DNA from 2 places in the Collinsella sp. AM15-2 genome. Region 2 is predicted to be linked to the other one. Evidence: predicted binding sites of a transcription regulator. Region 2 holds the regulator's gene; the other holds the start of a gene.

Region 1 (11,221 bases), on a different contig from region 2:
AACTACACGCGAATCGACAGGTTCTTTTTATCATCGCTCCAGTTGCAAGCATTGCGCGCGGGGCATGCAAAGCAGGCGCGCGAGGCTTTGTCGGCCGCATAGAGCAGACGCTCAAGCGGTTGGCTGTTCACGCGCAGCTTTCGATGGCCCAGAATGGCCGTCTTAATGGCTGCGGCATCGGCCGGCTCAAACGCCACGTCATCGGGCATGCCGCCGAGAATCGCATCAGCGACGCGTTCGCTTGCAACATCATGGGATATACCCGATTCATACTGTTCATCTTTGCCGATATCGTGAAGAAGTGCCGTGGCGTAGATGACCTCGCGGTCAAATTCGAGCTGCTCCTCGAGATTCTTGATCCACATAATGCGAGCGACATCGAGCAGATGGTCAATACCGTGGCGGCAGAAGATGCGCCCCGATTCCAACTGTACGATGTTGCCCAGGTGCCGCCGGAACAGCCCGTTGGCACAAATGTAATCAATGCGAGGCATGGCACCAAAGGGGGCCAGGCCCGAAGCCATAAAGCCGCGACGCGACGTCCCCTCATCGGTCTTCGATGTAAAGTCGTTGACGACTCTCATGGTTAGCGGCCCAGCATCCTAAAGAAACGCTCCTCGAGCGCGGGATCGGTCTCAAAGACGCCGCGGCGAGCAAGCGTCACGGTCTTGGTGCCGGGCTTTTGCACGCCACGCATCGTCATGCACATATGCTCGGCCTCCATCAACACAATCGCTCCCTGGGGAGCGAGATAATCCATGAGGGCATCGGCAACCTGTGTGCACAGTTGCTCCTGCAGCTGAAGACGGCGGGCATAAACCTCAACCGTGCGGGCGAGCTTGGAAAGCCCAGCCACCCGACCGTTAGGGATATAACCAATGGCGGCCTTGCCATAAAACGGCAGCAGATGATGTTCGCACAGCGAGTAGAACGTAATGTCGCGCTCGATAACCAAATCGTTCGAAGCGACGGCAAAGGTTTTGGACAGGTGCTCCTCGGCACTCTGGTCCATGCCGCCGGCGATCTCACCATACATACGGGCAACGCGCGCCGGGGTCTCCAGCAGGCCCTCACGAGTTGGGTCCTCGCCTATGCCCTCAAGCAACAGCTTAATGGCGGCCTCGACTTTTTCCTGATCGACCATCTGGGCCTCACTTTTCCGATTTCACGTTCGCGCTATGGTACCACGCCCTCCGGCATCGACCACAAGCTACATAGTATGGGTCGAATAGACCGGATCATCACGCCAAAGTTCAACCGCATCACAAAGCGCAACGCCCTCGCGCTCAGCACGGGCGCGCGTGGCGTTCATATCGATCACGCGCTGGTTACTCGAGCCCCTAAAGCGCAGCGTGATATCGTACAGGTCCTGAACAAACGGGCCGTCCACCAACATATCAAGACAGGTAAGGATACGGTCCGTGACCTCGGTATGGTGGCGTCCTCCCGGCATAAGCTCCTCGAGCACATCGCCGGTAAAACACCAAATGGTCTTTCCTGACCCCGCAGGATAAGCGGCACGAACACGCTCGACAAACTCAACGAGCCCCGCCTGGTTCTCGGGCTCCATGGGCTCTCCGCCCAGAATCGTCAGGCCGTCAATAAAGGGATGATCGAGGCTCTCGATAATCTTGTCCTCGACGGCACGATCAAAGGGCTCGCCCGCAGCAAAGTCCCACGCAACAGAGTTAAAGCAATTCTTGCACCCACGACGGCACCCGCTCACAAACAGAGAAGTACGAACACCTTCCCCATCGGCAATGTCGAAATATTTAATGTTCGCGTAGTTCATAAGTAACCTTCCTGGGGGTCTGGAGCATATCATCCCGTCCTCAAACATTCTCGGCCTGCGGCCTGCGAAACTGCGGGCGGGACGATATGTCCCGGCCTCATGCAAAAGGCAACTCAATGAACGAAGCGAACATCGAGTATAGGGTTCGAGGTCCAATAAAAACTGGGTTGCGGCTCAACCGCCATCGCAAGTAAATCGCAGCTGCAGCTCGAATTATTTCCGCTAAGAACTTCGAGGAGTGAGCAGACCGCATGCTGCATCTCAGCTACATCAACTTGGCCGCCCCGTAGCGAGGCCCCGGACCTTTGCTCGATATGAGTTCCGCACGAACAGGAGGCGCCAGTGGCGCCTCCGTCGTGAGCCAGGACTGTCCGAAATAGCGAGTAAAGGTCCGGGGCCTCGCTACGGGGCGGCCTGGGATGACTATTAGAGATGCAGCACGCGGTCGCGGATCTCCTCGGTTCGACCCTGGTTCCAGAACTGGGTACCGATGTAGCCGCACGTGCGACGGGCGACATTCATCTTCTCCTGGTCGCGGTTGCCGCAGCTGGGGCACTCCCACACCAGCTTGCCGTCATCCTCGACAATCTTGATCTCGCCATCGTAGCCGCACACCTGGCAGTAGTCGCTCTTGGTGTTGAGCTCGGCGTACATGATGTTGTCGTAGATGTACTGCATCACGCGGATGACAGCCTTGAGGTTGTCCTGCATGTTGGGAACCTCGACGTAGGAGATGGCACCGCCCGGCGAAAGCTGCTGGAACATGCCCTCGAACTTGAGCTTGTCGAATGCGTCGATCTCCTCGGACACGTGGACGTGGTAGCTGTTGGTGATGTAGCCCTTGTCCGTCACGCCCGGGATGATGCCAAAACGACGCTGCAGGCACTTGGCGAACTTGTAGGTCGTCGACTCAAGCGGGGTACCGTACAGCGAGAAGTCAATATCGCTTTCGGCCTTCCACTCGGCGCACTTGTCGTTCATGCGCTGCATGACGGCCATGGCAAAGGGCGTGCCCTCCTTCTCGGTGTGGCTGTGGCCCGTCATGTACTTGACGCACTCATACAGGCCGGCATACCCCAGGCTGATGGTGGAATAGCCGCCCACGAGCAGCTTATCGATCGTCTCGCCCTTCTTCAGACGCGCCAGGGCGCCGTACTGCCAAAGAATCGGTGCGGCATCCGAAAGCGTACCCATCAGACGCTCATGACGGCACAGCAGGGCGCGGTGGCACAGCTCGAGGCGCTCGTCGAAGATTTTCCAGAACTTGTCCATGTCCTGATGCGAGCTCAGCGCGACATCGGGCAGGTTGATGGTCACAACACCCTGGTTAAAGCGACCATAGTACTTAGGCCTGGTCGGGTCATAGTTCAGCGCGTTGGCGACATTGTTAAAGCCGTTGCCCGAACGGTCGGGCGTCAGGAAACTACGGCAACCCATGCAGGTGTAGCAATCGCCGTTGCCGGCGGTCTCGCCCTTAGACAGCTTGAGCTCGCGCATCTTCTTCTCGGAGATGTAGTCGGGCACCATGCGCTTGGCGGTACACTTGGCAGCCAGCTGGGTCAGGTAGAAGTACGGGGAATTCTCGTGAACGTTATCGTCCTCGAGTACATAGATAAGCTTGGGGAATGCCGGGGTAATCCACACACCGGCTTCGTTCTTAACGCCCTCATAGCGCTGACGAAGCGTCTCCTCCACGATCATGGCAAGGTCGTGCTTCTCCTGCGCTGAGCGAGCCTCGTTGAGATACATAAAGACCGTCACAAACGGCGCCTGGCCGTTTGTGGTCATAAGGGTCACGACCTGATACTGAATCGTCTGGACGCCGCGACGGATCTCGTCACGCAGGCGGTCCTCAACAACCTCGCGGACCTTTTCGGGAGATGCGGAAACGCCGAGCTCCTCGAGCTCGCGGGCAACCTCGCCGCGAATCTTTTGACGGCTCACCTCGACAAAGGGGGCGAGATGGGTCAGTGAAATAGACTGGCCGCCGTACTGGGAGGAAGCAACCTGGGCGATAATCTGCGTCGCGATGTTGCAGGCAGTCGAGAAGCTGTGCGGCTTCTCGATCAGCGTGCCCGAGATAACGGTGCCGTTCTGGAGCATGTCCTCCAGGTTCACCAGGTCGCAGTTATGCATGTGCTGGGCAAAGTAGTCGGAATCGTGGAAGTGGATCAGGCCCTCATTGTGGGCATCCACGATCTCCTGGGGCAGCAGCACACGCTGAGTCAGATCCTTTGAAATCTCGCCGGCCATATAGTCGCGCTGGACGGAATTGACGGTCGGGTTCTTGTTAGAGTTCTCCTGCTTGACCTCTTCGTTATTGCACTCGATCAGCGACAGAATCTTGTCGTCGGTCGTGTTCTTCTGGCGCTTCAGGCTCTGAACATAGCGATAGATGATGTAGTGGCGGGCGACCTCGTAGCAGTCGAGACGCATGATCTCGTCCTCGACCAAATCCTGGATCTCCTCGACCGAAACGGTGTGGCCCGCGTTCTCGCATGCCTCGGCGACGTTTTGCGCCGCATAAACCACCTGGCGGTCGGTAAGACGAGAGCTCTCCTCGACCTCCAAGTTTGCGGCGCGGATGGCATTGACGATCTTATCGATGTCAAAGACAACCTCGGTGCCGCTGCGCTTGATGATCTTCATCCTCTTGCCTCTTTCGCGTCGTAGCCTCATTGCGCTTCAGAGCCAAACGATGCCCGGCAGGGCCTGCCCCTGCCTTGCGGCGCCGTCGCGCAATCTGTGTTTTCGATAAACCATAAGCCTCCATGCGGACATTCCCAGGAGCCGATCAAACGGTTCAAGGACACGTTCAAAAGAGGCAGTTAAGGTCTTCGTTCTCTGTCCGCCATCTATCATACGACAAAGAGGCATCTATATCCTGTATTCTTTTTTTAGGTCAAACACAACATATAGTGTTTCAGCAGGTCAAAGCAATTGGTCATTTTGCAGACGCATTAAAAATGAGGGGTATTTGACAAGTCGGTAAAACGTTACCAACACGGCTACCTGCATGGCAGTTATAAAACCCCCTTAGTCAAGCCGCTGACAAATCCTACCAAAACCAAGCCGCTCACGCCAAAAGAATCCAAAAGATTATGCTTGACCAACATGTTGTGGTCGTGCCTTGCCGAGCCTCATGCAACCGCGGCACGAATCCTTGAAAGATATGTGTATGCAAACGGAGAAGATGAGAGTTTCCTCGGATGACTGCTGAGAAGCATCCCGGAAGATCAAAAACTCGAAATTTGGTGACGTATTTGGCGACCAAAACAAAACAGCTCAGAGGCTAAGCCTCTGAGCTGCGAACATTTGGTGGGCGTTAGAAGATTTGAACTTCTGACCTCTTCCGTGTCAGGGAAGCGCTCTCCCCCTGAGCTAAACGCCCAAATGGAGCGGACAACGGGGCTCGAACCCGCGACCCCAACCTTGGCAAGGTTGTGCTCTACCAACTGAGCCATGTCCGCTTACGAGGATTAATCTTACGTGATGCCCGCATCCTATGCAAGAACTTTTTTTGAAAAGTTTCGCGACGCCCTCGCGAGCCTCATGAAGGCATCAGACACCACGGAAGGCGCAGGCAAACGCAAACTCGCCGCAAGAGGCCCCTACAACTCAGCGAGCATGATCCAGGCAGAGCTGTCCTGCACGAGCCTGCCGTCTGCGAGCGGTGATGAGGTGAGCAGGACCCTGCCCGCCGGCAGCTCCACGGGTGCTGCACCGAAGTTCGTCACACACGCCCAGCCGTTGTCGCGGCGATAGGCGATGACGCCGCCCTCAGCGCCCTCGGCGCCATCCGCAAGACCGGTGCGCCCGTCAAGATCGAGCCACGCAAGATCGTTGGCGCACCCGCGCAGCTTGCGCCGCAGCCAGAGGGCGTCACGATAGAGCGCAAGCATCGATGTCGGGTCCGCTTCTTCCCTATCGGCAGCGTAATCGGAAAACCATGCAGGCTGCGGCAGATGGGGCACCGCATCGGCGTCCGCCGGTGAAAACCCAAACGATCCGCCCTGCGCGGGATCGTCCGCCGCCACCCACGGCAGGGGCACACGGCAGCCGTCGCGCCCCTTCTCGCGCTTCGGTCCGTGCGTATTGGTCGCAGTAGGATCTTCGAGTACAGCCCACGGAATGTCAGCCGCCTCAAAAAGGCCGAGCTCCTCACCCTGATACACGTATGCCGAGCCCGGAAGCGCCAGCTCGAGCAAAAGGGCCGCCCGCGCGCGGCGCTCGCCGAGTTCACGTTCCTCGTCATAAGACGACCCGTCGCGTAAGAGCCAGTCGAGCGCAATCTGGTGGTAGCGCGTCGCCTTGATCTGCGGCAGGGCATAGCGCGTCGCCACGCGCGGCACGTCGTGGTTGGAGAGCACCCAGGTCGAGGCGGAATCGGATTCTATAGCTGCCTTCAAGCCCTCCTCGATTGCAGCGTGCATGTCATCATAGGTCCAAGTGGCCTTGGCAAACTCAAAGTTGAATGTCTGGCCAAGCTCGCTGGGACGCGCGTAGAGATACTGGCGATCGGGCAGCACCCACGCCTCGGCAACGGCGCTGCGTGGCGGATCATAGCGGTCGAACACGCGGCGCCACTCGCGATAGATCTCGTGGACCTCGTTGCGGTCCCACAGCGGATGGGTGCCGTCCTCAACCATGTCATCGCCCTCGGCGAGATGCCACCGGTCGAGGTCATCGCGGTCGAGATCCTTGGCGAGACCGTGCGCCACATCAATGCGAAAGCCATCGACGCCTCGATCGCTCCAAAACGCCAGGACGTCGCAAAAGAACGCATGAACCTCGGGGCACGACCAGTCAAAGTCCGGCTGCTCAGGCGTAAACATGTGCAGATACCACTGACCGTCCGCGACACGCGTCCAGGCGGGGCCGCCAAAGTTGGCATTCCAATTGGTGGGAGGCAGCTCGCCATGCTCGCCGCGACCATCGCGGAAGATATAACGGGTGCGCTCGGGCGATCCGGGGCCGGCGGCAAGAGCGGCTTTGAACCAAGGATGCTGGTTAGATGAATGGTTGGGCACGATGTCGACGATGACCTTGATGTCGCGCGCATGAGCCGCAGCGATCATGTCATCGAAGTCATCAAGCGAGCCGAGACGTGGGTCGACATCGCAGTAGTCTGCCACATCATAGCCGCCATCGACAAGAGGCGATGGGTAAAACGGGCTCAGCCAGATAGCCTCGATGCCCAGCTGCTCAAGATAGTCCATCTGCTGGGTAATGCCCGCGATATCGCCCAGACCCGAACCAGTCGAATCCTTAAACGAGCGCGGGTAGATCTGATAGATCGCGGCGTCGGACATCCATGAGCGCGAAGAAGACTTTTCTGTAGCCATGGGGCGTATCTCCCTTGCAACGAGGTTATGCGAGATGCCCACGATGATACGCCCAAAGCGGACATTCGCGGCAAACAACGCCACAGCCACGCCCCAAACGCTCGCTCCCTCTCGGGTTCGAGTCTCCTGGGACGAATCGATCGATTAGTGAAAAGAACGGAAGGCCCACTCCTCCGGCCACGACAGCGAGCGGGCTCCGGGTGCCCCAAGTTGCCGCGAAAGAGGAGGGAAGCGTACTTTATGTACGTGTACGCGACCGACGATTGAGGGGCAAGATGGGGTGCCCGGGGCTCGCGCAGCGTCAACAAAAAACGCGGTTCGTTAGAACCGCGTAAGATAGTTGGAGCGGACAACGGGGCGTCTGCGTATCCGCTTCGCGGATACGCACCGGCTTCGGTCGCCTGTCGGCGTCCTCGCCAGCTCGCTACAAACGCTCCGCGTTTGCTTAACGCTCGCTCCCTCTCGGGTTCGAGCCCATACGATGGGTACGAAAAAGCCCGGCTACCGTAGTAGTCGGGCTGTTGCGTTTGGAGCGGACAACGGGGCTCGAACCCGCGACCCCAACCTTGGCAAGGTTGTGCTCTACCAACTGAGCCATGTCCGCATATGTAAAACAAAACGGGCGCCGGAGCGCCCGGATGTTGCCTGGAGGCGAAGCCCGGATTCGAACCGGGGGTAAAGGCTTTGCAGGCCTCTGCCTTACCACTTGGCCACTTCGCCGAAAAAGGACCGCCTAAACGGTCCGGAAATGCAATGGAGCGGACAACGGGGCTCGAACCCGCGACCCCAACCTTGGCAAGGTTGTGCTCTACCAACTGAGCCATGTCCGCTTGCGGGTTATTAATTTACGCGAGTTGTCCAAAAGACGCAAGTACTTTTTTCAAAAAACTTGTCTGCCGCATGTTCTTAGTAGCTAAACGCGCTAAAGCGATTGGCTAGGCACACGATTCCAGCGCTCCGCTAAACAGCTTCACCATCTGCACGCGCGTGCCGGCGCCGTCCGTACGACGAGCAACCTCCACGTTATCGACGAGCATACGCATAAGCTTGATACCACGGCCGCGTTCCTCTGATGCGACCGGTTCGCTCGTTTCATCGATAGAATAGCCGGCACCTCGATCAAGCACCTCAACCACAACGCGATCGCTATAGGCCTGAACCGTCAGGACGCAGCCGATACCGCCCGCATGGTCATAGGCATTACCCAGCGCCTCCCCCGACGCCAATGCGACATCGTAGCGCTCGTCACGGCGCAACGGAAGCGATTCAAGGAGTTCGGCGATGCGATGTCGGTAGTATGGAAGATTCTCGATACCCTGACGGACCTCGACGCTCTTACTCCAGCGAGGCAGCTCCCCCACCGGAATGGCGGGAATAGACTCCCGTGCCGGCCCCGCGACATGAAGGATATCGACAAGACGAGCAATCTCCAAAAAGCGAACAACTTCACCTGATGCATTGACGAGCGAAAGCAGGCCTTCTCGCCTCATGAGCTCACGAGCGCGCGTAAGCAGGAATGCCAGGCCCGTCGAATCGATAAAGCTAACAGCCTGACAGTTGATGACGACACGACGCACGCCGCGGCCAATCGAAACATCCAACCGCCGACGCAGCGCAGGCACCGTGGCGATGTCGATATCGCCTGGTGGCGTCAAAACCGCTATGTCATTCCACTCATTCATACGACCATGGTTCCCCAAAAAAGCCCACTCGATGCATTCGTTTCCCCAACCGTACGGATTCAGCCCGCCCAGCGTCGTCTATGAACGACCCCGTAAAAACTCAAGGGACACCAATGCAATGTCATCGTCCAGCGCCGATTCGGTAAATCGGTCAAGCTCGCCCAAGACCTTGCCGCAAATGCCCGACACGCCCTCACCCGAGACAGAGAGCAGAAGGTCGCGAAGGCGCTGCTCGCCAAAGAAAGCACCCGAGCGGTCACGCGCTTCGATTGTTCCGTCGGTGTACATAAATAGCATGTCACCAGGAGCGAACGTAAACACGCCTGTCTCGTACACCATGCTCTCAAAGGCACCGATTACCCCCGATTGGCATCCAAGCAGCTCGACCTCTCCCCCACGAGCCTCGCCGCCACCCAGCGGCATCGACTCTGGCCTGATGACCATGGTCGGAGGATGGCCCGCCGAACAATACGTTGCGCGTCCGGCTTTAAGGTCAATCTTGGCGATAAAGGCCGTCACGAACGTCTCGACCCTCGAAAAGCCCATAAGCATGCTGTTAAGGGAGCGTGCCATGCGGGCCGGTCCAGCGCCCTCCCAGGCATATGCCGTCAGGGCCGTCTTGACGAGTGCGGACATCGATGCAGCCTCAATGCCTTTGCCAGACACATCGCCCAGAATCATGACGGCGCAATCGTCGGGAAGACGGATGAGCGTATAGAAATCGCCGCCGACCAACGCCGAGTTCGTGGCCGACAGGTACACCGAATCGGCGGCGATTCCCGGAACATCCCCCAGTGAATTTCTCATGCCAATCTGGAGGGTCTGAGCGATATGGCGCTCCTCACGCTTTTGAGATTCGCCTTCGTAGATCAGTTCAAAGTCATGAGCCAAGTGCACCAAGTAGTCATATTCAAGGTCATCAATCGGCTCTTGGCTACCATCACGAAGCAGCAGCGCACGCGTCGTCGGCCCCTTCGCAACAGAAGCAGGAACGATTGCGTCGTTACTGTGCTTGCCATCGCCCTCAGGGCGTGGGCGCCCCGCCTCGATGCCGGCGTCGACGTAGAGACCCTGGCAAGGCAGGCCATGCGCTCTAAGCCAGCCTCCCATAGGCATCGATTCGTCAACGCGAGTTATACGGACGTGTTTAAGGTCCTCGGCACTCGTGCCGCCCAAAACAGATGCCTCAAAGCCATCAGGGGCAGCCCCCAGACGTGCCGCTGGCGCCGTCGTGGAAAAGAAAAGCTTCTCGGGATCGTCCGGCAAAGCAACGCGACTGCCGCCTTCAAAATCTATGACGTAGGAATCCAGACTGGCGTCATACTCAACAGGGCAAAAATGGCAGTTGAGCATATTGCAGATCTCGGACGACACCGCCTGGGTAGCCGCGGCGGAATCGTCTAGAAAGGTAAACAACTCATCACGCAGCACATTGAGGGAACGACCAAGCTCGGCCGTGCGACGGGAGCGAAGGCTCGATGCCATGCCGACCAGCTGGATAGACAGGTAATCGCAAATGACCTCGAGCACATTAACGTCATAGGCGAGCGGTGCCTGGGGGCGTTTCCAACCAACTTCCAGCACGCCAAGGATCTGCGTACCGTAAAAAACGGGAAGACAGATTTCACTGCGGTACGGAGGCATATCTTGCATGCGCAACAGGTGCTTAGAACGATTATCCAGGTCCATGAACATACCGGAGGCGGCCTTATCGCCCTCAAGGTCCTGTTGAATCGACAAGCGACAGGCACGCGACTCGCGAAGAACATACGTCGGAATGCCAGCGCCATACGGCAAAAACTCGGGCAGGTAGCTGTCGAGCAGCTCCTTGGAAACACCGCGAAGCTTAAAGCCGCCGCTCTCAGAAAAATAGATAGCGGCACCCGAAGCATCGAGCGTTCCTACAAGCTGGTTCAAAACGGTATCAAGCAGGCTGGGCAACTCATCGGAGCCCACAGTGCTCATAATGACCGAGAGCGTGCCAGAGAGACGCTTGTTCGCCACTCTAAGCTCCGATAACGCACGCTTGAGTTGCCGGTCGTGAGAATACTGTTCCTCGATACTGTGAAGCGCCACCAGGACACGTGGTGCGCGGCGCCCAAAGATGCGTGGAGGCGTTACGGAGCCCGCACGAACCAAGACGGGAATAAAAGAGCCGTCACTCAGTTTGAGCATCAGTTCGTTCTCGGAGCCATCAGTTTCAAATGGCAGACGATGTTCCGTCGCACGTTCAAAAGCGGACGAGTACAGGACGTCTTTAACATCTCCACCGATGACGTCGGCGCGCTCCTCGCACATCAAACCAAGTAAGCGATTATTCACATGCAGAATGGTTCCGTCGAGCTCGCAGATGATGACAGCATCGCTCGTGATCTCGACTAGTTGGGCAACGTCTGCCCACT
Region 2 (11,221 bases):
CGTTGGCTTCCCGGGCGAGACTGAAGAAGACTTTGAGCAGACGCTCTCGCTTGCTGAGACGGTCCGCTATGCTCAGGCCTATACCTTCATCTATTCCAAGCGTGCCGGTACCCCGGCCGCCGAGATTGACGATCCTACGCCGCATGAGGTTATTCTCGAGCGTTTCAACCGCCTGGTTAAGGTTATCGAGACCACGGCACACGAGTATAACCAGGGTGAGCTTCATACTGTGGTTCCGGCGCTCATTGAGGGAACGAGTAAAAAGAACGACGCGGTCCTGCTGGGCAAGAGTCCCAAGAATCAGACCGTGCATGCGCCTATCCCCGAGGGGTACAGTATCGATCAGCTTGTTGGCAAGATCGTTGATGTTGACGTTGACATTGCCAAGACCTGGTATTTGTCCGGCTCCGTTGTGGGCGAGCCGCGCTAATGGTTGCTCCCGGGGCAGGTCTTTCCGCCGTTGCGATCGTCGGTCCGACGGCGGTTGGTAAGAGTGATGTTGCCGACCGTTTGGCAGCTCGTCTTTCGTCCGAAGTGCTGTCGTGCGATGCGATGCAAATCTATCGCGGCATGGACATCGGTACCGCAAAGATGGCGCCCGATGAGTGCACGGCGCCGCTGCGTCTCGTTGACATTGTAGAGCCGGGTGTGGCATATTCTGCTGCGCTTTATCAGGCCGACGCTCGCGCGCATGTTGAACGTCTCCTTGGTTCGGGTTGCCTGCCGGTTTTTTGCGGAGGTACGGGGCTGTATCTCAAGGCCGCCCTCGATGAGATGGACTTTCCCTCGGGTGAACTTGAGGACGATCGTCGTGCGGGCTATCAGGAGCTTGCCGAGCGTATTGGCGAGGAAGAACTGCATGCCTTGCTTGCCGAGCGCGATCCAGAATCGGCTGCTGTTATTCATCCCCATAACGTGCGCCGTGTGATTCGTGCGCTCGAGATGCATGATGATGGCGTCTCCTATGCGCAGCAAAAGTCGCAGTTTAGTGTTCCGCACGAGCATTATCATGCCCTATGGTTTGGTCTGACGCGTAATCGCGAGGCGCTCTACGAGCGCATTAACCAGCGCGTCGATCTGATGTTTGAGCAGGGTCTTGTCGATGAGGTCCGCGGTCTTATGGGCCAGGGGCTGGGAGATGCCCTGACGTCGATGCAGGCAATTGGCTATAAAGAGATCATTGATGCTTTCAATGGCGTGATGAGCATGGATGAGGCTCGCGAACTCATTAAGATGCGTTCGCGTCGTTATGCCAAGCGTCAGCTTTCGTGGTTTAAGCGCGATGACCGTATCGTGTGGTTTGATATGGATGAATGTACGATCGATGAGGTCGTTGAGGATATCCTGCATCGTATTGAGGCTGCCTAATGGCCCGTTTCCCCCTTGTTCCCACGGCACCCGAGCCCGAGCGTGCCATTTTAGTTGGTGTTGAGTGGCGCGACAATGCATGGCCGCTCGATCGCTCGCTTGATGAGCTGGAGCGTCTTGCCCACACAGCTGGTGCTCAGTGCGTGGCACGCTTGTCGCAGCGTTTGGTAAAGCCGTATCCTAAATCGTTTATCGGTTCCGGCAAGGTAGAAGAGCTGTGCGGCCTGGTGCATCGCATGGATGCCGATGTCGTTATTTTTGACGACGACCTGACGCCCTCGCAGCAATCCTATTTGGAGAAAGCTGTGGGCGAGCCGGTAAAGATTATCGATCGTACAGCACTGATCCTGGATATCTTTGGCCTGCATGCTCAGACGCGTGAGGGACGCCTGCAGGTACAGCTGGCACAGCTTCAATATTTGTTGCCTCGCCTGCGTGGCATGTGGAGCCATCTCGCCAAGGAGCAGACGCGCGGCGGCATCGGCTCACGTTTTGGTCAGGGCGAAAGTCAGCTCGAGGTCGACCGTCGCCTTATTCGTAATAAGATCGCTGCGCTTCGTCGTGAGCTCAAGCAGGTTGAACAGCGTCGCGATGTTCAATCCAAGAGTCGCATTGAGTCACCGGCGTTTCGCGTCGCGTTGGCCGGTTATACCAATGCCGGTAAATCGACGTTGCTCAATCGTCTGACCGGCTCTACGGTACTTTCGCAGGACAAGCTGTTTGCTACGCTCGACCCGACGACGCGTTCGTATCGTCTGCCCGGCGGTCGCGGCATGACGATTACCGATACCGTCGGCTTTATTCAAAAGCTGCCGCATGGTCTGGTCGATGCCTTTAAATCGACGCTGTCCGAGGTTTTGGGTGCCGATCTAATTCTCAAAGTCGTAGATGCGTCTGACGAGGACTATGAGCGGCAGCTGGAGGCTGTCGACCGCGTGCTTGATGGGATCGGCGCCGGAGAGCGTTTAACGCTGACCGTATTCAATAAAATCGATCTTCTCGATAGCGTCGATCGATTGAGTTTCCGTCGTCGCTATCCGGAGGCCGTTCTGTTCTCGGCCCAAACGGGCGAGGGGCTCGACGATCTCGTCGATCGCATTGCTCGCGAGGCAGCTGCCACCGATGTGTTGCTCTCCGCTGATATCCCGTATCGCGAGGGCGCTCTCATCACGCTGGTGCATGAGCAGGGAACCCTTCTGCATGAGGAATATCTCGAGGACGGCGTTCGCATTGTGGCGAAGTTGCCGGCTCGTATTGCACCGCGGCTCGAGCGCTATCGTACGGAATAAACGATTTCTAGCACGCCTAGAATGACTGGCTGATGGAGCAGGTAGAACGGTAAGGCATGCCGACCCAGGACTGCGAGCGCCGGGATAGGATTGGCGTATGCCCATGCTGGCGCTTCGAGACTTGATGCTTGTGCTGCCTGGGCAGCAAAAAAGCCGGTAAGGTACATAAAGACAAACGGTATGAGCGGATAGTAATCTCCCGAAACAAAACCCGGGCCTGGGAATCCAAGCCATGCCAGGTAGGGGAGTGGGTAGACCGCCTTTGGAATGCCCCAGGTTAGGGCAAAAAGAACAAGGCACGCTGCGATGCCCCATGAGCCCGGTAATTTTTGGAGTAACGGACGGGTGAACGCAACCACCGCGGTGCACACCGCCATGCAATAAATGATGCCAAAGTTCACTGAATCGTCGACCGATACGAGCGTTGTTGCGATCCAGACGACCAAAGCTGCGGCAGCGTACTTAGCCGCTCGTTTGGCATTGTTGCGTGAGAGCGTGCACATCCAACCCGCGATAAACAAAAATACCCAGCTGATGCTGGCGCGCCAGACGTCCTGAAAGACAGTCTGGGTAAACCAAGGCATATCCCAGCCGTACAGGTAGGCGAGATCATAGCAAGCGTGAAAACCTGCCATAGAAATCATCGTAAACCCGCGGACGGTATCAAAGATGGTTATGCGTTTTTGCATTACGAGAACCGGCGCATCAAGCCGACGACTTTGCCCAGGATAACGGGATTCGTTGCATAGATAGGTTCCATGGTGTCGTTCTCGGGCTGCAAGCGCACACGCCCCTGCTCCTTGTAGAACGTCTTGACGGTCGCCGAACCATCAATCATGGCCACGACAATTTCGCCGTTCATGGCACTCTTTTGTTCACGGACGATGATGTAATCGCCATTGAAGATGCCGACATTGATCATTGAGCTCCCATGCACCTCAAGGATAAAGGAACCCTGATCAGTGGCGATTTCGGTCGGGATAGTAAACGTGTCTTCGATATTCTGCTCTGCCAGAATGGGAATCCCAGCCGCGACGCGACCAACGAGCGGTAGCGAGACCGTTCCGCGAGGTGCGGTGGGCTCGTCAGATTTGGAAATTGAGACAGAGGAGCCATCCTCGTTAAAGAGTTCCAGGGCGCGCGGTTTGGTGGCATCGCGCTTGAGTAGCCCGCGCGCCTCCAGGGCAGAGAGATGGGCGTGCACGGTGCTGGGGGAGGAAAGGCCCACGGCAGAAGCCATCTCGCGCACGCTGGGCGGATAACCCTTCTCCTGCTGATATTCCTTGATGAAGTCGTAAATTTGCTGCTGACGCTTGGTAATTTTGCGAGCCATCAGGGCATCCTCTCTACCCATGTCAAACAAATGTTCGAATTTTGCTTGACAGGAACAACTGTTCGAAGATAATAATAACCGAACATTCGTTCTCGCGCTAGACATTTTTGTCCGCGCGGCTTGATAAAACTGTTCTCAGCAAAACACGCGAGAGGAGAACATGATGAACGTAACGAATATGGTCCAGGGAAACCTCGCCCTTAAGCTCGAGACGGCTGCAGAACCCACTTTTACGGTTGTTCAGGGTGGCCGCTCCGGCTTTCAGCCTTTGACCGTAAAGCCTGCGCGCAATCAGCAGGCTGTAGTCGCGCCGGCCCGCGTTGCCCTGAAGGTTCCGACGATTGTCGCCGTCGCCGTTGCGCTTACGCTCTTCTTTGTCCTCGCTATGTCGGTCTTTAGCGCTCGTCACGCCGCGTATGCCGAGTCCGTTTCCAACATTACCTACGAGACCATTCGCGTTCAGCCTGGCGATTCTCTTTGGTCGATTGCCGAAGAATATCCAATCGAAGGCCTTTCCACGCAAGAGACTTCCGACATGATCCGTAGCGTCAATCATCTGGAGCATGGTTCGCTCGCCGCCGGTGCGCATCTTAAGGTTCCTGCTCGTTCGTAATCATTATCGCGCTGCGCATGGTACCCTTGTTATCGTTTAAGAGGAGGTACCATGCGCTGTCCCAAATGCGGCAAGGCACATACCCGCGTCGTTGATTCCCGTATGCAGGAGTCAAATAACACCATTAAGCGCCGTCGCGAATGTTGCTCGTGTAACTACCGCTTTACAACGTTTGAGCGATGCGAGGACCCTATCGAGGTCATTAAGTCAGATGGAACTAAGCAGCGGTTCGATCGCAATAAGCTTCTTGTCGGCTTGATGCGCGCCACCATCAAACGCGATATCGACACTAAGAAGCTCAATGAGATTATCGACGACATCGAGGTCGAGCTGCGCTCTCGCACACTGACGGCCGTCACGTCCCATGAGTTGGGTGACATGGTGCTCAAGCGCTTGGCCAAGATTGACAAGGTGGCGTACATCCGCTTTGCCTCGGTCTACCGCGATTTCAAAGACGTCGATGAGTTTCTGCAAGAGCTCGACAAGCTAAGGTGATTCCATGTCCAACATTACCGTCAACATAAAGCGTCTCGATCCCACCGTCGAGCTTCCCAAATACGCCCATCCCACTGATGCCGGCTTGGATTTGCGCTCCAACGAGGACTGCGTCTTGAAGCCCTTCGAACGCCGTCTGGTCTCTACGGGGCTGGCCATCGCCCTGCCCGATGGCTACGCCGGCTTCGTCCAGCCCCGCAGCGGCTTGGCCATCAAGCAGGGCCTGTCTATAGTCAATACGCCGGGCCTCATCGACGCCCACTACCGAGGAGAACTCAAGGTTATTCTCATCAACCTGGATCCCTCCATTAACATTCAAATCAATAAAGGAGACCGCATAGCCCAACTCGTCATCCAAGAAGTCCCCACGGTCAACCTCATAGAAGTAGAAGAACTAGACAAAACCGACCGAGGAGCCGGCGGTTTCGGTTCTAGCGGCGTATTGTAATGTCCGCTCACCCGTGGGAGGCCCCCTATATATCATTCCATGCTCAAACATTCTCGCTGCGCTGCGAAACTGCGCGTGGAACGATATATAGGGGTCTCCCACGGGTGAGCTACGTTTACTTGCTAGCGGCTACGCCGGGTTCGCCCCAGTTAGAGCCTGCGAAGGTAGAAACAAATAATCTAATAACAGTTAGTTGATACGACAAAGGAACTGTTCCTTTGTCGTATCAACTAACCAGTAAGAATAATATTGTTACAAGCAAGAAGCCTCCCGTTCGGGGCTCACCCATATCGTTCCACGCGCAGTTTCGCAGCGAGCGCAGCGAAGCGAGAATGTTTGAGCATGGAATGATATGGGTGAGCCCCGAACGGGCGGGATTAGTGCGCCCTGCGCAGCGAGAATGTTTGAGCATGGAATGATATATGGGCGGCTCCCGCCGAGCAGCGGACTATCGCCTAGCGGATATGCGCTGGCTTGCCGCCCCAGTAGAAGCGGCAGAAGGCTCGTTTGCGCTTTTGGGGTTTGCCTACGAGCTCCATGGTTGCGATGGCTATGTCTTCGGCTGCGTGGGGGCGGCGTAGTACTTCGCCGTTGATGAGTAGGGCTTTGAGTGATTCGGGATGGTCGTGCAAGTGACGTAGGGTAACAATGAGTTCTCGTGCCGTGGTGACGTGCATGCTGGCGCCCATGCCGGTGAGCATCGTGGTGTTGGCCTTTTCCTGGCCGTATGATTTGCCCAGCAGGATCATCGGCAGATGTGCGCATAGGCACTCGGTGACGGTGAGTCCGCCCGATTTGAGAATTGCCAGGTCGCAGCCGTGCATAAGCGCTGCCATATCATCGACATAGTCAAGAACCGTGACGTTCTCGAGTTTCATGGCCTCGAAGAGCGTTTTGAGGCGGGCGGCGTATTCCTTATCCTTGCCCGGCAAAAAGACAAAGTGCATGTCTTCGAAGCTGCGTAGGAAGGGGAGGGTGCGGTCCATCTCCGCGCGAAAGCGAACGTACGGTTGAGGCAAGCTGGCACCGGCCATTACCAGCACGACGGTCTTGTCGGTGGGGAGGTTGAACTTAGCTAGCTCTTCCTCGCGATCGTAATCCGTGTCGAATCCGGCGCGAATAGGAATGCCGGTAATGCGAATCTTTGTCTCGAGCACCTCGCGCGGACGCAGCGTTTCGGCCATAAATTCGTTGGCAACACAGAATAAATCGGTGTCCTTGTGGGGCCACCATCCCTCGACTTCGTAGTCGGTCGGTACGCAGATGACCGGATAATCGATACCCGTAATTACGCGGGCGCCCACGGCAACATTGGCTGCTGTGATGTGCGTTGCAACCACGGCTATGGGCCTGCGGCTACGAATATATTCGTTGAAGGCGGGGAACATAATTCGCGACCATGCCGTTCCGCCACCCCAGAGAAGATGTCCCGTAAGCGTATATCGCCAGGTCAGGTCGTAAATGGGGCGCGTGGCTCCCGTAAAAGAAGCCGCGGTCTTATTGCCGTCGAATTTAATACGTCCAAAATCAAGGATATCGAGCACTTCAATCTCAATATCCTCGGGGATGCCATTGGTGCCGCGGATGAGGTCGAATGCCTGCGCAATCGCATTTGCGGCGGCCTTGTGGCCCGAGCCAACGGAGGCGTGCACGATGGTCACGAGAGGTTTTTGCTGAGCCAGGAGCGTGGTTTGCTCCGATTGGGGAGTGCTGTGCGTGAGCAGGGGAGCGTCGTCACTCGTCTGCGCCTGGTCCATCGATAACTCCCCTTCAGCTTTGTAATACGGATTTATCATTGTAGTGCATGAGTGTCACGTTCACGTAAATTTGGGTATGAGCGCAAAGAACGACAACGTTTCGACGAAAGGACGCTTCATGACTACCGATAAGCCGATCGATGTTGCGATTATCGGCGGCGGCCCCGCGGGCTATGCTGCCGCTATTTATGCTGCGCGTGCTAGCCTGACGACGACCGTGATTGAGCAGGGCATGTCGGGAGGGCAGATCGCCACAACCAATGAGGTCGAGAACTATCCGGGTATCTCGCTCCTGAGTGGCGCCGAACTCGGCGAGCGTTTTCAGCAGCATGCAGAGGGCCTGGGAGCACAGGTTGCATGGAGCATGGTTACGGGTGTCGATTACGATGCCGATGCAGCGTTGTTTACGGTGCATCACGATATGGGCGATACGCTGGCCCCGAGCGTTATCGCTTGCATGGGTGCCACGCCGCGTCCGGCAGGTTTCGCAGGCGAGGATACGTATCGCGGTCGTGGCGTTTCATATTGCGCAACATGTGACGGCATGTTTTTCCGCGGCAAGCAGGTTTTTGTAATCGGTGGTGGCAATTCGGCATGCGAAGAGGCTCTGTTCCTGTCCGACATTGCCAACAGCGTGACCATCGTGCTGCGCCGCGACCAGTTCCGTGCGCCCGATGGTGTTGTTCAGAAAGTACTCGCAAAGGACAATATTACAGTTAGGTACCAAACTAGTATTGTGGAGCTATCGGGCGAAGCCATGCCAACGACGATTACCTTTAAGGACAATGCATCCGGCGAGACTCATACCGAGTCATTTGAGCCCGGCTCGTTTGGCATCTTTGTTTTTACCGGAACGCAGCCCCATACCGAGCTTGTTGAGCATCTAGTCGATCTGGCGCCTGATGGCGGCATTCTGACTGATGAATCCATGGCGACCCGCACGCCAGGTCTATTTGCCGCTGGCGATATCCGTTCCAAACGTTTACGCCAGGTTGTGACCGCTGTTTCGGACGGAGCCATAGCGGCAACGGGCGCATACGCGTTTCTCCGTGGATAAGTACGATAATATATCTTATGTAAGGTTGATATCAATTTACTAAATGGCGGGACGATGCATCAGTGCACTGTCCCGCCAATTTTCTTGGCGGCTATGTGGTATGCAAAACTAGATAACCTAGAATACAATATAGAAAACGAACGGAGGCCTCTTATGAACCACGCTAAATACGTTATTCCGATGTCCGATTCGTCGGTCAGCATTAAGCCCGAGGATATTCAGCCCACAGTGCTGCCCGATGCATTCATTCAGTCCGATATCGTGCGTAAACTCAATACGTTGAGTCTGCCGCGCTATAACCAGTTGCCCAATGTGACGCTCTACCGCGACCAGGTCATTGAGTATGTTGCGCTGTGGATGGAGCCGCTGTCCATTTGCGTTGAGCACCCTGTCATTACGCCATCGATGATCAATAACTACGTGAAGGTCGGCCTGGTGCCTGCTCCGGTCAAAAAGCAATATGGCCGCGAGCAGATTGCCCGCCTGATCGCTATCTGCCTCTTTAAGCAGGTGTTACCTATTGCTGCGGTGCAGGCACTCTTTAACATTCAGCGTTTGAGCTACGATGCCCCGACGGCCTTCGATTATGTGGTCGATCAGCTCGAGGCATCGATTCGTTCGGCGTTTTCCGTCGAGCAGACGCCGGTTCCCGATACGGCGCATCAGGTAACGCGTGAGTCGCTGCTTGTACGCAGTGCGGTTTCATCCTTCGTTTCGAAGGCGTACCTGATGAGCTATCTAAAGTTTAATGGGTTTAATAGCTAGCCGACGTATTAAACGGGCGGAACAAAGGGCCATCTGTCACTTTGTTCCGCCCGTATTTTTGCTTGGTTGGACGTTATTGGCCCGAAGCCACGCCCATGCCGTAGCCGATAATGAGCCCGTGCATCTCGGCATAGTATGAATCCAGTCCGTTGCAAGGCATGATAATCGTCTTGGAGCCGGGCCAGCGCTCGACAATGCGGTCGGCAAGCGCCTGGGCGCCCGCCTCATTCTCAACATGGTCGATAACGACCTCGCCACCTGTAAAGCCCTCTGCCTCCATGGTGTCGACAATCTTGGCGAGCATCTTTTTCTCGCCACGCGTGTGGCCGACGAGTTTAATCTCGCCTTCCTCGCTCGCCGTTCCCAAAATGCGGATATTGAGCTTGTTGGCAATGACGCCGGCTGCCTTAGGAATGCGTCCGGCCTTTGCAAGGTTCTCGTAATTACACAGGCTAAAGAGAATCTTGCTGTTTTGCTCGAGACTGTCGAAGTAAGCGCAGGCGTCCTCAAAGGAAACGTCCGGGTTACTTGCAAGATAACGATCAAACAGCAAGAAGATCAGATCCATCTTGCCGCCTGCTGCCCGCGAATTGACCAGGTGAATCTGACGATTGGGCTCCTCGGCAAGTACCATATCGCGTGCCGTAGCGGCAGCGTTATAGCTTCCAGAGACACCCTCCGAGATTGGCATGCAGATCGTCTTGTCGGCGAGCTTAAAGAGCTCGGCCCACTCCCCCACGCTTGGGCAGGCGCTCGATGATGCGCTGGCTTCCGACTGAATGGCAACATTAAGCTCGTGAACATCGAGCAAAAGGTCGTCGACAAATTCGCGCTCCCCTACTCGAATTTTGAGAGGAGCGAATGCAAAGGTGGTACGGGGTGCAGTCGGTTGCCAATCGCGAAGATTGCAGCTCGAATCTGAGATAAGTGCCCAGCTCATTGAGGGTCCTTTCTAGTTGTTCCTCAACAATTATAGCTATCTTTTGGACAGATGCTGCGCATATCTAGTATTCAAAACTAGATTGTTGCTTACATGCAAAACGGGTGCTCGAGATAAAACAATGGACCTCGCTCCCCAAGGATACGAGGTCCATCTTTGCTTGCTGAGCTAAACCACTTAGTAGCGAACGAAAATATAATTGTTGTTCATGCCGGCGGCAACGGAGCTGATGATGACGCCCGTTTTGTAGTCGGAAGCATGGATCATCTGACCATTACCGATATAAATGCCGGTATGGTAGGAGTTAACCACAACATCGCCGGGTTGCGGATCGGACACACGGGTCCAACCCATGAAGTCGACCGTGGTGCCCAGACGGCAGTAGCGTCCCGTGAGGCAATAGCTTACAAAACCGGAGCAGTCAAAGCTGTTCGGTCCAATGCCGCCCCAAGAATACGCATAGCCGAGCTTGCTGTAGGCGCGCGAAACAACGGAGCCACCATCAACAGACTGACTCGGTGCTGAAGGCGTGGGAGCCGGAGCGGGCGTGGGGGCAGGCTGCGGTGCGGGAGCCGGCGTGTTGCCGCCCTGGTTGTTGTTATTGTTGGTCTGGCCGCCATTGTTGGTGTTCTCGGTCGTACCGGCGGTGTCGTTGCTCACCGTGGCCTTTTCGGCGGTGCTAGCATTAATGCCAGCCTGCAGCGCAGCGTTGGCCTCGGCCTCGGCAGCGAGCTCGGCCTGCAGCTGCGAATCCAGGGAGTTTACGACGTTCTGGGCTTCAGCCTGCTGGGCATTAAGCTCGTCGACCTTCTTTTGCGTGGTGGCGACGTTCTTCTCCTGCTCGGCCTGCTTATCGGTGAGCTGCTGCTTAAGCTCCTTGACCTCTTGAATGGTCTGAGCTTGCTTATCGGAAACTTTGCCGTAGTAGAACAGACGGTTGAGCATATCGCTCAGATCATCGACACCCGTCAAAACCTGAAGCAGGCTCAGACCGCCGGTTTTGTACTCGCCGGCGACATAGGTCGAGAGCTTGGCCTGACCATCGGCGATCTCCTGCTGCTTTTGCGTGATCTCGCCGGCAGTCTGATCGAGCGCCTGCGTCTGCGTGGCAAGCTCATCGTAAATCTGCTGGGTTTGGGTGCCGATCTGCTCGAGT

What was found. Region 2 encodes NrdR, which represses ribonucleotide reductase genes. Its sites were predicted from a motif close to AAACACNATATATNGTGTTT; they were not measured.
Region 1: the regulator NrdR is predicted to act here: its motif matches at 4,697-4,716, upstream of nrdD (anaerobic ribonucleoside-triphosphate reductase).

The regions. Positions count from the first base shown of each region.
Region 1 covers NZ_QRKO01000001.1:98,538-109,758, forward strand. Annotated here, with positions in the region: gene DW171_RS00475 (HD domain-containing protein) at 3-584, opposite strand; gene folE (GTP cyclohydrolase I FolE) at 587-1,144, opposite strand; gene nrdG (anaerobic ribonucleoside-triphosphate reductase activating protein) at 1,211-1,792, opposite strand; gene nrdD (anaerobic ribonucleoside-triphosphate reductase) at 2,219-4,441, opposite strand; tRNA gene DW171_RS00495 (tRNA-Val) at 5,109-5,183, opposite strand; tRNA gene DW171_RS00500 (tRNA-Gly) at 5,187-5,262, opposite strand; gene DW171_RS00505 (glycoside hydrolase family 13 protein) at 5,404-7,137, opposite strand; tRNA gene DW171_RS00510 (tRNA-Gly) at 7,666-7,741, opposite strand; tRNA gene DW171_RS00515 (tRNA-Cys) at 7,784-7,857, opposite strand; tRNA gene DW171_RS00520 (tRNA-Gly) at 7,892-7,967, opposite strand; gene DW171_RS00525 (anti-sigma factor antagonist) at 8,073-8,819, opposite strand; gene DW171_RS00530 (GAF domain-containing SpoIIE family protein phosphatase) at 8,898-11,221, opposite strand, start outside.
Region 2 covers NZ_QRKO01000004.1:110,159-121,379, forward strand. Annotated here, with positions in the region: gene miaB (tRNA (N6-isopentenyl adenosine(37)-C2)-methylthiotransferase MiaB) at 1-430, shown strand, start outside; gene miaA (tRNA (adenosine(37)-N6)-dimethylallyltransferase MiaA) at 430-1,368, shown strand; gene hflX (GTPase HflX) at 1,368-2,657, shown strand; gene DW171_RS03360 (heparan-alpha-glucosaminide N-acetyltransferase) at 2,642-3,346, opposite strand; gene lexA (transcriptional repressor LexA) at 3,346-3,990, opposite strand; gene DW171_RS03370 (LysM peptidoglycan-binding domain-containing protein) at 4,154-4,603, shown strand; gene nrdR (transcriptional regulator NrdR) at 4,655-5,098, shown strand; gene dut (dUTP diphosphatase) at 5,103-5,546, shown strand; gene DW171_RS03385 (glycosyltransferase) at 6,002-7,303, opposite strand; gene DW171_RS03390 (NAD(P)/FAD-dependent oxidoreductase) at 7,422-8,360, shown strand; gene DW171_RS03395 (DUF1836 domain-containing protein) at 8,514-9,125, shown strand; gene DW171_RS03400 (DegV family protein) at 9,199-10,065, opposite strand; gene DW171_RS03405 (NlpC/P60 family protein) at 10,243-11,221, opposite strand, start outside.